One region of the Exiguobacterium sp. K1 genome, then DNA from elsewhere that is predicted to be linked to it. Evidence: riboswitches for the same ligand, from Rfam matches in the RefSeq annotation. Region 1 holds a riboswitch; each other region holds the start of a gene.
What was found. Region 1 has a riboswitch for S-adenosylmethionine ahead of N7U64_RS05420 (methionine ABC transporter ATP-binding protein). Riboswitches for the same ligand answer to the same signal wherever they lie in the genome.
Positions count from the first base shown of each region.

Region 2: linked by a shared signal. The riboswitch ahead of N7U64_RS07185 (alpha/beta hydrolase) and the one ahead of N7U64_RS05420 (methionine ABC transporter ATP-binding protein) in region 1 are both predicted to bind S-adenosylmethionine.
Region 3: linked by a shared signal. The riboswitch ahead of N7U64_RS14095 (2,3-diketo-5-methylthiopentyl-1-phosphate enolase) and the one ahead of N7U64_RS05420 (methionine ABC transporter ATP-binding protein) in region 1 are both predicted to bind S-adenosylmethionine.
Region 4: linked by a shared signal. The riboswitch ahead of N7U64_RS06385 (methionine ABC transporter ATP-binding protein) and the one ahead of N7U64_RS05420 (methionine ABC transporter ATP-binding protein) in region 1 are both predicted to bind S-adenosylmethionine.

Region 1 is NZ_JAOTIT010000002.1:15,122-18,912, reverse strand. Features, by position in the region: gene N7U64_RS05430 (PLP-dependent cysteine synthase family protein) at 1-624, shown strand, start outside; gene N7U64_RS05425 (bifunctional cystathionine gamma-lyase/homocysteine desulfhydrase) at 617-1,783, shown strand; SAM riboswitch class I at 1,843-1,948, shown strand; gene N7U64_RS05420 (methionine ABC transporter ATP-binding protein) at 2,029-3,051, shown strand; gene N7U64_RS05415 (methionine ABC transporter permease) at 3,048-3,713, shown strand; gene N7U64_RS05410 (MetQ/NlpA family ABC transporter substrate-binding protein) at 3,748-3,791, shown strand, end outside.
Region 2 is NZ_JAOTIT010000002.1:379,447-383,237, reverse strand. Features, by position in the region: gene N7U64_RS07190 (thymidine kinase) at 111-731, shown strand; gene N7U64_RS07185 (alpha/beta hydrolase) at 797-1,555, opposite strand; SAM riboswitch class I at 1,618-1,721, opposite strand; SAM riboswitch class I at 1,970-2,073, shown strand; gene N7U64_RS07180 (methionine ABC transporter ATP-binding protein) at 2,160-3,191, shown strand; gene N7U64_RS07175 (methionine ABC transporter permease) at 3,181-3,791, shown strand, end outside.
Region 3 is NZ_JAOTIT010000008.1:16,936-20,726, forward strand. Features, by position in the region: gene mtnA (S-methyl-5-thioribose-1-phosphate isomerase) at 1-225, opposite strand, end outside; gene mtnK (S-methyl-5-thioribose kinase) at 222-1,391, opposite strand; SAM riboswitch class I at 1,470-1,572, opposite strand; SAM riboswitch class I at 1,780-1,881, shown strand; gene N7U64_RS14095 (2,3-diketo-5-methylthiopentyl-1-phosphate enolase) at 1,962-3,152, shown strand; gene N7U64_RS14100 (2-hydroxy-3-keto-5-methylthiopentenyl-1-phosphate phosphatase) at 3,149-3,791, shown strand, end outside.
Region 4 is NZ_JAOTIT010000002.1:204,944-208,734, forward strand. Features, by position in the region: gene N7U64_RS06375 (alpha-glucosidase) at 1-157, opposite strand, end outside; gene N7U64_RS06380 (aminotransferase class I/II-fold pyridoxal phosphate-dependent enzyme) at 321-1,508, shown strand; SAM riboswitch class I at 1,571-1,674, shown strand; gene N7U64_RS06385 (methionine ABC transporter ATP-binding protein) at 1,757-2,770, shown strand; gene N7U64_RS06390 (methionine ABC transporter permease) at 2,760-3,425, shown strand; gene N7U64_RS06395 (MetQ/NlpA family ABC transporter substrate-binding protein) at 3,460-3,791, shown strand, end outside.

The DNA of each region.
Region 1 (3,791 bases):
AAACAGACGTTGATGCGGGCACTCGGCGCGACTGTCGTCAACACACCGACTGAGCTCGATATGCAAGGTGCGATCGATAAAGCCAAAGAACTCGGACAAACGATTCCAAACAGCTATGTTCCGCTTCAATTCGAAAACGAAGAAAATCCGGTTACGTATCAGCGGACACTTGGTCCTGAGCTGATGGCGGAGCTGGATCAGATTGATTGGTTCGTTGCGGGATGTGGATCAGGTGGAACGTTTGCCGGAACAGCGGCGTATTTAAAAGAACGTCTCGGGACAAAAGGTGCAATCGTTGAACCGGAAGGCTCAGTCCTCAACGGGGGACCAGCCGGACCGCATAAGACGGAAGGCATCGGGACGGCCAAATGGCCAAGTCTCGTTTCCCGTGACTTAGTGGATGAAATTCATACGATTTCCGATCATGACGCTTTTACGAAAGTCCATGAGCTAGCGGCCCGTGAAGGATTGCTCGTCGGCAGTTCGGCCGGCGCGGCACTCGTGGCAGCACTTGATCTGGCACATCGTTTTCCAGGCAGTACCATCGTCACCGTCTTCGCGGACAGTGCCGAACGGTATTTAAGCCAACAAATCTTTGAAAAGGTGGACGAGACACATGCGTAAAAAGACAGCATTGATTCATGGAGGAACAGGCGTCGATCGAGCAACAGGTGCCGTTACACCCCCGATTTATCAAACAAGCACATACAAACAGGAAAAAATCGGTCAGTTAAAAGAAGGATATGAGTATTCCCGGACAGCGAACCCGACACGGACGAGCATCGAACGTCTGATTGCCGATCTTGAAGGCGGTGCACGCGGTTTTGCCTTCGGATCAGGGATGGCAGCGATTCACGCTGTCTTTAACCTGCTCGAATCAGGTGACCACATCGTCATGACCGATGACGTCTACGGCGGGACATTCCGTTTGATGCAGCGTGTCTTACCGAAGTTCAACATCCAAGTGACGTTCGTCGATACGACGGATCTCGCGGCGACGGAAGCTGCGGTGCAAGACAACACGAAGATGCTGTATGTCGAAACACCGACGAACCCGTTGTTGAAAGTGACAGATATCGCAGCAGTTGCTGAGATCGCGAAACGCAACAACTTGAAACTCGTCGTCGATAACACATTCGCGACACCTTACTTGCAACAACCACTCGCACTCGGCGCAGATATCGTGCTGCACAGCGCGACAAAATACATCGGCGGTCATTCGGACGTCGTCGCCGGACTTGTCGTCGTCAACAGCGACGAGCTCGGAGAAGATCTTCACTTCATCCAGAACTCGACCGGCGGTATTCTTGGACCGCAGGACAGCTTCCTGCTCGTCCGTGGATTACGGACGCTTGGTATCCGGATGGATGCAATCGAAGAAACATCACACGATCTCGTTCAGTTCTTACAGGAACAGGACGTCGTTTCAAACATCTTCTATCCGGGACTGGCATCACATCCGGGTCACGCGACACAACAGAAACAGGCGACCGGTTTCGGCGGAATGATCAGTTTTGATGTCGGTTCAGCAGAAAATGCGGAGAAACTCGTCGAAGCGACACATTTCTTCACATTGGCTGAAAGTCTTGGAGCGGTCGAGAGTTTGATTTCCGTTCCGGCACGGATGACGCATGCGTCGATTCCGGCAGAGCGTCGCGCAGAACTCGGAATTACGGATGGTCTCGTTCGGATCTCGGTCGGTCTTGAGGACGCGGAAGACTTGAAAGAAGATTTGGCACGTGCTTTCAGTCTGCTTCAACCGGTTTCAGAAAAAACTGTTTGACAAGCAAAATAACCCCTGCTAATATTCAGATTATATTAAAAATAACTAAATACCGATAACTCTTATCGAGAGTGGTGGAGGGACTGGCCCGATGAAACCCGGCAACCGCGGAATTTATTCCGAAGTGGTGCTAATTCCAGCAGACGATTGTCTGCAAGATGAGAGCAAATGGTTTTGTGTACTGAAAAAGTGCGCGCGTTTGCTCTAAAACGTGCGCACTTTTTTTATGTTTAGGAGGGACCGTATTGATTCGCTTACAGGATGTAGGAAAGATTTATCGCTCGAAGCGCGGATCGGTTGAAGCCGTCGTCAATGTCGACTTGTCAATCGAGCGCGGTGAAATTTTTGGAATAATCGGTTATTCAGGGGCAGGGAAATCAACACTGATTCGTTTGCTGAACATGCTTGAGGCACCGACGAGCGGCTCGATTCAAATCGATGGTGTCGAAATGACGACGCTCAAACCAAAAGAATTACGGGGCGTCCGTAAAAACGTCTCGATGGTGTTCCAACACTTTAATCTGCTTTGGTCACGGACAGTCGAAGAAAACATCATGTTCCCGCTTGAGCTCGGCGGTTATCCGAAAGCCCGTCGTAAAGAACGGGTTGCCGAACTGATTCAGCTCGTCGGACTCGACGGACGTGAAGGCGCGTATCCGTCGCAACTGTCAGGTGGACAAAAACAACGGGTCGGGATTGCCCGGGCACTGGCATCCAATCCGGACGTCTTACTCTGTGACGAAGCGACAAGTGCGCTGGATCCGAAAACGACCGACTCGATCCTCGAGTTGTTGGTCGACATCAACAAAAAATTAAAACTGACCATCGTCTTGATCACACACGAGATGCATGTCATTCAAAAAATCTGTCACCGGGTCGCCGTCATGGAAGCCGGGAAAATCGTCGAACAGGGACCGGTTGCTGAAGTATTCCGTCACCCGAAACAGGCGATGACAAAAGAGTTCGTCAAACAATTGACGTCACCGTCTGAAAACGAATTGACGTTTGCGAAATTACGCGAGCGCTATCCGACCGGGAAAATCGTCCAGCTGACGTTTGTCGGTTCGACGGCGGAAAGTCCGATCCTTGCCGAAGTCATGAAAGATTCGAACTTATTATTCAATATCATCGGCGGAAACGTCGGACAGACGCAGGACGGAGCACTCGGAACGCTGTTCATTCAGTTGCTCGGTTCGGAAGAGGAAGCACAAGCGGTCATCGCCAAACTTCAAGCGAGTGACGTTGAAGTGGAGGTGGATCACCGATGAGTACATTTTTTGCAGATGTGGATTGGGATATGGTCTGGGAAGCAACCGGCAGCACCGTTTATATGACGGCCGTTGCAGGGCTCGCAACGTTTGTCCTTGGATTGGCAATTGGTCTGTTGTTATATGCGACGAACGAAGAATTGTTGTTTAAAAACCGGACACTATATTCCGTGCTCAGCTTTTTAGTCAATATCTTCCGCTCGATCCCGTTTATCATTCTATTGATTCTGTTGATCCCGATCACGAAAATCATCGTCGGATCATTCTTAGGACCAACGGCTGCATTACCTGCGTTAATTCTCGGTGCAGCACCGTTTTACGGTCGGATGGTCGAACTGGCACTTCGTGAAGTCGATAAGGGTGTCATTGAGGCGGCTGAATCGATGGGAGCAACGAAGTTTCAAATCATCTATAAAGTCCTGATTCCGGAAGCCTTGCCGGCAATCGTCTCAGGAATCACCGTTACGCTTGTCGCACTCGTCGGTTACACGGCAATGGCCGGGTTAGCCGGTGGTGGTGGACTGGGGGACATGGCCTTCATCGAAGGATTCCAGCGTTCACAAAATAACATCACGGTCATCGCGACACTGTTGATTCTTGTCATCGTCTTCATCATTCAAATTATCGGTGACCTGCTTGTCAAAGCCATCGATAAACGGTAACACCTATTTTATTTAACCTTGGGAGGAATCATTCATGAAACTTTGGAAAAAATTCGTAGGCACAGCAGCCGTATCGGT
Region 2 (3,791 bases), 360 kb from region 1:
AAAGTGGCGAATTTGGCAAGGGTTTTTGATTTTTAGAAGTCAATCCTTTTTCTCAATTTAGATTCGGGCTATACTCGTTAAAGTGACTAATTTAGAGGACGGTGTTTACGATGATGCATGTGATCAATCAATATGGTTGGATTGAAGTGATTTGCGGAAGTATGTTTTCCGGCAAGTCGGAAGAACTGATCCGTCGTGTCAGACGGGCACAGTATGGAAAGTTACCGGTTCAAGTGTTCAAGCCGGCAATCGATGACCGGTATCATGAGGAACACGTCGTGTCGCACGTCGGCAATTCGGTCATCGCGATTCCGATGGCGACGAGCCGTGATGTCTATGCAGCAGTGGCGGAAGAGACGCAAATCGTCGCAATTGACGAAGTTCAATTTTTTGACGATGAGATTGTCGCCGTCATCGAAGCACTGGCTCAAGATGGCAAACGCGTCATTTGCGCAGGCCTCGATCAAGATTTTCGGGCAGAACCATTCGGCAAGATGCCTGAATTATTGGCACGCGCAGAATTCGTGACAAAACTTCAGGCGATTTGTCTGTCGTGCGGCGATCCGGCATCGCGGACCCAACGATTGATTGACGGAAAACCGGCCAACTACAATGATCCGATCATTCTGGTCGGGGCATCTGAGTCCTATGAACCACGTTGCCGCCATTGCCATCAAGTACCGGGAAAACCACAACCGTTGCAGGAATGGAAAAAGCAGCAGCACAATTAAGAAATGTAAAAAAGCGAACGATTCCCGGCAGTCAGACCGAAGAATCGTTCGCTTTTTTTTTGAAATCAACCGGTCTGTGTCAACCGGCTGAACTGTTCGACGAACTGAAGTGTTTCGCGGACAATCGTCTTTTGGTCGTGATCAAGCGTTGCGACGTGATAGGAGTCAAGCAGACAGTAACTGCGCTTATCCGCCGCACCGATCGTCCGGTACAAATAATCGGAACAGACCGGCGGCACGACATGATCCTCGGCAGAATATAAAATAAGTGTCGGAATTTGAATTGCCGCAAGGGCTGACCGTGTCTCCTTAATCAGTCGTAACAGTTCCGAAGCGCAGACAGCGGGGACGAAATCATAGATGATTTCAAAAGCCGACTGTTTAATATCAGGCGCACTTTCCGGCAGATAGACCGGACAATCGGTGAACGATAAGGCTTCATAGGCAGGGACGGACAAGGCGGCATTGATGGTGATGATTCCTGCGACCGGGAGACCTTCAGCGGCAAGTGACAGGGCAAGTGTTGCCCCCATCGATTGGCCGACGATGAAGACGGATTCGCATCGTCCCGCCAATTGTTCAAAGCCGTCCCGGACGCTCTGCTTCCAGTCATCGGCCGTCGCCGCTTCGAATTCTCGCAGATCCGTCCCATGCCCGTGCAGGCGTGGCGCATGGACGGAAAAACCGTGTGCGGCGAACTGTTCTCCTACAGCCCGAACACTTTGCGGCGTTGCATTAAAACCATGACAGAGCAAAATGCCGACGGATCCGCGTCCTAAGGAAAAGGCTTCGGCACCCGGTATAACAGGATAAACCATACTCATCATCTCGTCCTCCATTTCAAAAATAAAAACCCGTTTGGCTTTGGACGCAAACGAGTTTCTCGTGTGTATCATCCAAAGCAGCTGCTTTGCTGGTCGGAGCACCTTGCCGATCGGCAGGTTGCCGTGGAGTCCTAGAGCCAGGTCTCTCGTCCACTCTTGATATATCGTATAGGAATTGTCGGATTAATCATTGAGAAGATGATAGCATTGACGGAAAGGGATTGTCAAACTCTCTTTAATGGCATCAAAACTTATGCAAGGATCCGGTTTGTCCCGGGACAGCAATCGATATGGGTCATATGGTTTATTTTTGAAAATATGGTTGACCTTTAAAAGATCTTTCTGTAGTGTAAAAATTAGTTTTACGACATAAGTTCAACCGGCAACAACACACATACGAATTTCATACCGCAACACTTATCCAGAGAGGTGGAGGGACTGGCCCTACGAAACCTCGGCAACAGACTCATTATGAGCACTGTGCCAATTCCATCAGACAATTGTCTGAGAGATGAGTCGAGTGGATTCTGCCATTGTGCGGATCCAGGTCTCTTCTTGTTTCTTAAGAAGAGACCTTTTTTGTATTTTGAAGGGGGAAAAAGTGGTGATTACATTCAAAAATGTAAAAAAAATCTATGAAACAAATGATCAATCGATCGCTGCGCTGAATGGCGTGGATCTTGAAATCCGAAAAGGCGAAATCTTCGGCGTCATCGGTTTCAGCGGAGCCGGGAAAAGTTCCTTATTACGTTGCGTCAACCTGCTTGAACGGCCGACATCCGGCAGTGTGACGGTCGATGGACAAGATTTGACGACACTGTCGGCGAAGCAATTACGGGAAGCGAAGCAACACATCGGGATGATCTTTCAGCACTTCAACCTGCTGGATTCGAATACAGTGTTTGCGAATGTCGCAAAACCCCTTGTCTTAAAAGGTGTCAAAAAAGATGAGGTCCAGCGGCGGGTCACGGAACTGCTCGAGTTCGTCGACCTGGCAGATAAAGCCGATCATTATCCGGATCAGTTATCGGGCGGGCAGAAACAACGGGTCGGCATCGCCCGGGCACTCGCCACCCAGCCGTCGGTCCTGTTGTGTGACGAAGCGACTTCCGCCCTCGATCCGCAGACGACCCAACACATACTGCGTCTGCTGAAGCAAATCAATCAGGAATACGGCATCACAATTTTACTGATTACCCATGAGATGGGGGTCATCCGCGAGATTTGTGACCGGGTCGCCGTCATCGAAGCCGGTCAGCTGATTGAATCGGGGACCGTGTTCGACGTCTTCTCAAATCCGCAGACGGCGACGGCGAAAAACTTCGTCCGCTCTGTCATGCAGGATGAGATTCCGGCCTCGGTTCAAAAAGTCATCGACCAACGGGATGCCGGCCATCACATCTACAAAATCAACTTCCTCGGGGCAGGGACGGGACAACCGCTCTTATCGCAGGTCGCGAAACGCTTTGATGTCGATCTCAACATCCTGCACGGCAGCATCACGGAACTGCAAAACATCCCGTTCGGCAGTCTGCTCGTTGAACTGATTGGCGATGCGGCAGAAATCAAGCGGGCACTACAATATATCGATCAATCGGATGTCATCGTCGAGGAGGTGCTCGCAGATGCTAGTTAATTACACGGACATCTGGACTGCTTTTCTGCAGACGTTGACGATGGTCGGACTGTCATTACTCTTCTCGACATTGATTGGTTTACCACTCGGGATTCTGCTTGTCGTGACACGCAAAGGAGCGTTGCTCGAACAAATTCCGTTCTTCAATGTCTTAAGCGGCATCGTCAACATCTTCCGGTCCGTTCCGTTCATCATTCTGCTCGTGGCAATCATTCCGCTGACACGTTTGATTGTCGGCTCGTCGATCGGAACGCAGGCGGCAATCGTCCCGCTCGTCTTTTATGCGGCACCGTACATTGCCCGCCTGATTGAAAGTTCATTGCTTGAAGTCGATACCGGTGTCCTCGAGGCGGCGGAAGCGATGGGGGCAACACCGTTGCAGACGATTTTCCGTTTTCTGTTGCCGGAAGCTCTCAGCTCGCTTGTTCTGAACCTGACGATTGCGACGATCGGTTTGATCGGCGCGTCAGCGATGGCCGGGGCGATCGGCGGCGGCGGACTTGGTGACTTGGCGATTACCTACGGTTACCAACGGTTTGATACGACGGTCATGATCATCACGGTCGGAATTCTCGTCATCTTGGTTCAAGGACTACAGAC
Region 3 (3,791 bases), on a different contig from region 1:
TGCTTCAGCCAGCGTCCCTGTCGTCCGAAACGCTTCCTGAACTAGGACGAATCCGCCGAACAGACTGATGGCCGGTGCACCACGAACTCGCAATTGTTTGATGGCGTCAATCGCCTGCGCCAAGTCATGGATGATTTCATAATGTTCTTCTTCCGGAAGACGGGTCTGATCCAAAATTGTCACCGTCCGGTTTTCATAGATGATGCTCTGAACGAATTGGCTCATCGGCTGAGTTCCTCCGTCACGTCAAAATTCCGCAGATCGGTAAACGTCTTGCATTCCGTCCGGCGTTTAATCAAAGCAGCACCAAGCCGCAATGCATGGCGTTTTCGTTCAAGGCGAACGGTCGAATCCGAAATTTGCTCCAAGTCTGCAACTAATGCCAATCCAATCGTCCGGCGAATCAGTTCACAACCGGCAAATCCGAGTGCGTCCTGTAAAATCGTGCTAAGAACATCATCGACCAGTCCGTCTGCCGTCCGGAACGGCTCGACCGCTTCCCGTTCCCATAACGCTTTGAACGTCGAAGCAAACGTCAGCCAGAATGTATCGATATCCTTGATCCGCTCATCCCGCAACCGGTCATAGTCCGGATACGCGGCAAAAAACAGATGTGCGATAAATTGACCGACATCAAATCCGAACGGTCCATAAAACGCAAATTCGGGATCGATGACTTTCGTTTCTTCCGCCGAGGCAAAAATACTGCCTGTATGTAAGTCGCCGTGCAACAATGCGTCGCCCTTCGTGATGAACAAGGCTTCAAGCTTCGCGACTTCCCGTTTCAGTTCCGCGTCGTTCCAAATCCGGTCAACTTCCGCTTCGAGACCTGCTTCAATCGCATTCGTTTCTGCATCATAAAACGGATCCGTGAAGATTAGTTTTTCCGTGATATCGCACAGATCCGGATTGTAGTACTGACGGGCAATCTGTTTTTTCGCGACCGGTCCGACGGCAAAATCCGACGTATAAAACAGTGTCCGCGCCAAATACGAACCGATGTGTTCCGCGAGCAACGGATACTTTTCCCCTTCAAGCAGTCCGCCCCGGACGATTGTCAGATGTGACAAGTCTTCCATCACCGTGAACGCTTCTTCTTTGCTCGCATGGTAGACATGCGGGACAAACGGAACGGCGACTTTCGCGAATTCTTTTAAGGCCGATTGTTCAATCCAGGCCCGTTCGAGCGACAGCGGCCAGCTTTCCCCGACGACTTTTGCATAAGGTAACGCCTGCTTTAAAATCAGCCGTTTTTCCCCTGCCTGAATCCGGAAAACGAGATTTAAATTTCCATCTCCGATTTCCTCTGCCGTCACCGGTTCATTGCCGATCAATCCGAGTGTCCGGACCCGTTCAATCGCGTCCTGTACTGTAAATGCTTGATATCCCATTCTGTTTTCCTCCTTGGTGATCACACGAAAAAACGCCTCTTTTCGTCAAAGAAAAGAGGCGCGGTAGAATATTCCGTCCTCTTATCTCTCAGACGAATGTCTGTTGGATGTAGCACCGTGCCGGATGGTCGGTTGCTGCGGCGTCTTCGGGCCAATTCCCTCTGCCAACTCACGATAAGAGTCATATGTAGTTGTCGTGTGATTGATGTTGATTTGAATACTACGTGCGTTCCTGGGGGTCTGTCAATTCCATTTTTTAGTGAAACAGCTTCAAAAACGGAACCCTCTATAGAAGAAGTATTTTCAAAAAAATAAATTTTCAAAATATAGTTTGACAAGTGACGAATCTCATGTAAAAATTGCAATTAGATTTCACAATTTCATCCAATTCTTATCAAGAGCAGACGGAGGGACGAGCCCTACGATGTCGCAGCAACCGACCACTTGGCACGGTGCTAATTCTTGCAGCTATTACGCTGACAGATAAGAGTCCACGCGCAATTTTTCATGGTCTCTTGTCATTGACGAGGGACCATTTTTGTATTCTTCAACAAGGGAGAGACAGTCGATATGACGTATATTACCGCAACATACCAACTCGGAACGACGGATCAGTTACCAAAACGGGCAGAACAAATCGCGCTCGGCTTGACCGTTGGTTCGTGGACCGATTTAAATCATTTGGAGCAACAGCAGCTTGAATCGTTCAAAGGACAAGTCGTCCATACGGAAGAACACGACGGGAAAGGCTACATCACAATCCGTTATCCGGAACACAACGTCTCCCGTGACTTTGCAGCAATCTTAACGACCGTCTTCGGCAAACTGTCGCTCGACGGACAAATCAAATTAACGGATTTACAGCTTCCGGCTTCATTCACCACTGACTTCCCCGGTGCCAAATTCGGCATCGAAGGCGTCCGGCAGTTGATTCAAGTCCACGACCGTCCTCTGTTGATGAGCATTTTTAAGGGCGTCATCGGCCGGGACCTCACCTTTTTACGGGAACAACTCGAAGCGCAGCTTGCGGGCGGCATCGATCTCGTCAAGGATGATGAAATCTTGTACGATAATCCGTTAACACCGGCACTCGACCGGGCACGGATCGGACGTGAAGTCCTGAATGCCCATTATGAAAAAACCGGCAAACGGGCGCTTTACGCGATTACGTTGAGTGGTCCCGTCTTCGGCTTAAAGGATCAGGCGAAACGTTTGATTGAAGCCGGTGCGACTGCCTTCCTGCTCAATACGTTTACATATGGACTCGATGTCCTGCGCGAATTAGCGGCTGATCCGGACATTTCCGTTCCAATCTTTAATCATCCGGCCTTAAGCGGAGCCTTAATCGCAAGCCCGGAATACGGCATTGCAGCTCCTGTTTTACTGGGGACGTTACCGCGGCTGGCCGGTGCCGATTTGACGTTGTTCCCGTCGCCTTATGGGAACGTCGCCCTCGCCAAAGACTTGGCGCGCGGAATTGCCGTCGAAGCCACGCGAATCGGAGAAACAAAGACGATTCTTCCGGTTCCCTCGGCAGGCATTCATCCCGGTCTCGTCGCTCAGCTCGTTCGTGATTTCGGGACCGATTCCGTCATCAATGCCGGCGGCGGCGTTCACGGTCATCCGCAGGGCGCGGCAGCCGGTGTGCTTGCTTTCCGCCAGGCCCTCGACGCAGCACTTGCCGGCGAATCTTTGACGAGTGCCGCAACGCGGCAGGAAGAACTTCGGGTCGCACTCGACGCCTGGGGGATTACGAAATGACGATTCGGATTTTATGTGACTTTGACGGGACCGTGACCGAACACGACAACATCATTGCGTTGATGAAAGAATTCGCTCCCCCGGCAGCGTTTGAACCGTTGAAAAAAGGTGTCCTCGATCAATCATTGTCCATCCAGTCCGGTGTCGGACAGATGTTCCGGTTGCTCCCCTCGGATCGCAAACAGGACTATATTGATTTTTTGGAACAGCGGGCTGTCATCCGTCCCGGCTTTAAGACCTTACTCGCCTTTGCGAAATCAAACGGGATTGACTTTGCGATCGTCAGCGGCGGAATCGACTTTTTTGTCCAACCGATTCTTCAAGAGTTACTGACAGATGAAGCGATTTACTGCAACGGCAGTGACTTCAGCGGGGAGACGATTCGTATTGAGTGGCCGCACACTTGCGATGCAGCATGCAACAATCAATGCGGGTGTTGTAAAACGTCGATTGCCCGGAAGCTCAAGCAGGATGGCGATATTATCGTCGCGATCGGTGACTCCGTGACGGATTTTGAACTGGCGAAACAAGCGGATCATGTCTATGCCCGCGATTATCTGATTACGCTGTGCGAACAGCACGGGATTGCATACACACCATTTGAAACATTTTACGACATTGTTGATCATCTGCAGACAA
Region 4 (3,791 bases), 190 kb from region 1:
AGGGATTTAACCAGATGATATCGACACCCAGGGAAGCGATGTAATCGAGTTTTTCAATTACTCCGCGTAAATCGCCCATCCCGTCTCCGTTCGAATCTTTAAAACTGCGCCAATACACTTGATAGACAACGGCTTCTTTCCACCAGGCCCGATTCATCCCATCATCTCCTTTGTGATTCAATCGTATTCTAGTTTAGTGTATCAAAAACACGAAAGCCATCGGTTCTTTTTCCCAATTATCAGCAATTATTAAAAAACTCTTTTCTTTTTTCTGAAAATTCGTTATCCTTGACGACAATACCCAACAAGGAGGAAGACAGATGAAACATTTCGCCCCATCGATTGCGATTGATCGGTTACCCGCTCCGGTCTTCGCCGAGCTCGCCCAGCGGATCGGTGCCGTCAAGGCTGCCGGCCATGACGTCATCACGCTTGGTCAGGGAACACCCGATCAGACGACACCTGTACATATTCTGGATGCCTTGAAAGAGGCAATCAATGACGCTTCAAACCTCCAGTACCCGCCGTTTCGCGGACACGATTTCCTCAAACAGGCTGTCGCGGATTTTTATCAGTCAGAGTTTGGCGTAAACATCGATCCGGCCTCTGAAGTCGCCATTCTGCTCGGCAGCAAAGCCGGTATCGTCGCTTTACCGCAAACGATCGTCAATCCCGGTGAAGGTGTCATTGTTCCTGATCCCGGATACCCGGATTACTTATCCGGCGCCGCCCTTGCCGGAGCTTACCCGATAACATTGCCGCTCCTTGCGGAAAATGCCTTTTTACCTGACTACACGTTACTTGATACGACAGATGTCGAACGGGCCCGGATGTTGTTCCTCAACTACCCGAGCAATCCGACCGGAGCGACGGCGACAGCGGAAGCCTTCGAGCAAACGGTTTCCTTTGCTGATGCGAACGACATTTGCGTCGTCCACGACCTCGCCTACGGCGGAATCAGCTTCGACGGTCCGACCCGCAGTTTCCTCCAGACGGAAGGCGCAAAAGGCGTCGGAATCGAACTGTTTTCATTATCGAAACGTTTTAACATGTCCGGTTTCCGAATCGCCTTCGCCATCGGGAATCCGTCCGTCATCGCAAGTATCGAGACGTACCAGGAACACTTATACGTCAGTGCTTTCACACCGATTCAACAGGCAGCAACCGTCGCTCTTTCAAGCGATCAGACGTGTGTCCGCGAACTGAGCGCTCTGTATGAAGCCCGGCGTGATGCCTTGTTCGGCAAGTTACAGGAAATCGGTTGGGACGGACCGATCCCGGGCGGTTCGTTCTTCGTCTGGTTGCCGGTCCCGTCCGGCTACACGTCCCAAAGCTTTACCGATCACCTGCTCGACGAAGCGCATGTCGCCGTTACACCGGGACATTTCTTTGGCGAATACGGGGAAGGTTACGTCCGGATCAGCCTGATTGCTGACGCCGAACGACTCGTCGAAGCAACCGAACGGATTGGTCAATTGAATCTGTTTCGCCAGACCGTTGCGGAATAATTCTGAAAAAACGTTTGACAAATGGGAATGATTTCCGTTACAGTAAGTCCCAACAGCATATCTACTTATCGAGAGCGACCGAGGGATTAGGCCCAACGACGTCCGGCAACCACCTTTAAGGAACGGTGCCACATCCTACAGAATGTTTCATTCTGAGAGATAAGTTACGAAATTTTCACTTCGTCGCTTTTTTCTGGTTGCTCTTAACTGGAAAAAGGCGATTTTTTTGTATAGGGAGGAAACGACAGATGATTGAATTTAAAGGGATCACTAAACGGTTCGTTCGTGACCGGACACCCATTTTTGCCTTACGTGACGTCAATTTAACGATTCAGCAAGGTGAAATCTTTGGCATCATCGGTGAATCCGGTGCCGGAAAAAGCACCCTGCTCCGTCTGATCAACGGACTGGAGACACCGACACAAGGAACGGTTAAAGTATCGGGCACTAATCTGTCCGGCCTCTCCAAAGGCAGCTTACGCGAACTGCGTTTGAACATCGGGATGATTTTTCAACATTTCCAACTGATTCAATCCCGGAACGTCGCCGATAATATCGCCTTTGCCTTAAAGGCTGCCGGCGTCAAACGGACTGACTTCCCGCAACGGATCAAAGAGCTCGTCTCCCTGGTCGGACTCGAAGGCTTCGAGACGAATTTCCCGAGTCAGCTCAGCGGCGGTCAAAAGCAACGGGTCGGGATTGCCCGCGCCCTGGCGAATAACCCGAGCGTTCTGTTATGTGACGAAGCCACGTCCGCTCTTGACCCGGTCACGACGCTACAAATTCTCGAACTGCTGAAAGACTTGAATGAACGGCTTGGCCTGACGATCATTCTCATTACCCATGAAATCGATGTCGTCAAACAGATTTGTCACCGGGTTGCCGTCATGGCGCAAGGTGAAGTCGTTGAAGTCGCCCGTACATACGACCTGTTCAGTCAGCCGGCACATGATGTCACGAAACATTATGTCGATACGGCACTCCAGATCGAGTTACCGGAACGGATTTTGCGGACGACACCGGGGAAAATCATCCGCCTGCAATTCACGGGTGAGAAAACCGGTGAAAGTACGTTGTCGGAAGCAATCAAACAGTTTGATATTTCCGTCAGCATTCTCCACGGTAAGGTCGATTATATTCAAAACGTCGCATTCGGAGTGCTGATCGTCAGCCTGACCGGTCCGACCCTTCACGTGAACCGGGCCCTGACGTGGCTCGAAGAACAACTCCATACGCTTGAGGTGATTCAGGATGTGGCTTGAACGGATTGAAATCATGTTACCGGATCTTACGAAAGCGTTAGCGGAAACGGCTTTGATGGTCGGAATCTCACTTGGCTTCGCCCTCATCATCGGCATTCCACTCGGGATTCTGCTATTCATCACGGACCGGGGATTGTTTTTCCAGAACGTCGTCGTTCGCAGCATCTTGGACTTTTTCGTTAATATTGTCCGTTCGTTACCGTTCATCATTCTGCTCGTCGCGTTAATTCCGCTGACACAATTATTACTCGATAACACGATTGGACCGACAGCAGCTTCCGTCAGTCTGAGTGTCGCCGCCATTCCGTTTCTCGCCCGACTGGTCGAAACATCGCTTCGCGAGATTCCACCGGGATTGATTGAAGCAGCAGAAGCGTGTGGCGCGACACCGTTTCGGATCATCATCAGTGCACTCTTACCGGAGGCCCTTCCCGGCATCATTCAAGCCGTCACTTTGACGACCATCAGCCTGATCGGGTTTTCCGCCATGGCCGGTATCGTCGGTGGTGGCGGCGTCGGTGACCTGGCCATCCGCTTTGGCTATTACCGGTACGATAATGTCGTCATGATCGTGACAATTGTCGTCCTCGTCATCATTGTTCAAAGTATTCAAGGGCTTGGCAATGTTCTGGCCCGTCGTGCTGATAAACGTTAACCAAAAATAGAGAATCGTAAGGGAGAGAATGAATATGAAAAAACGTTATGCCTTTTTAGCAACAGGACTACTCGGAGCCGGAATTCTTGCCGGTTGCGGTGACAGCAGTGCCGAAGAAGAAAATAAATCGATCAAAATCGGGGCGACGAGCGGTCCTTACAGCGACATGGTCAAAGAAGCGATTCAACCCGGGCTTGAAAAGAAAGGCTACGACGTTGAAATCGTCGAGTTCGGCGATTATATTCAACCGAACATCGCGCTCGGCAGTGGCGATATTGACGCTAACTTGTTCCAACACTCGATTTACCTGAAGACGTTTGCCAAGGAAAAGAACCTCGATCTCAAAGGACTGATTACTGTCCCGAC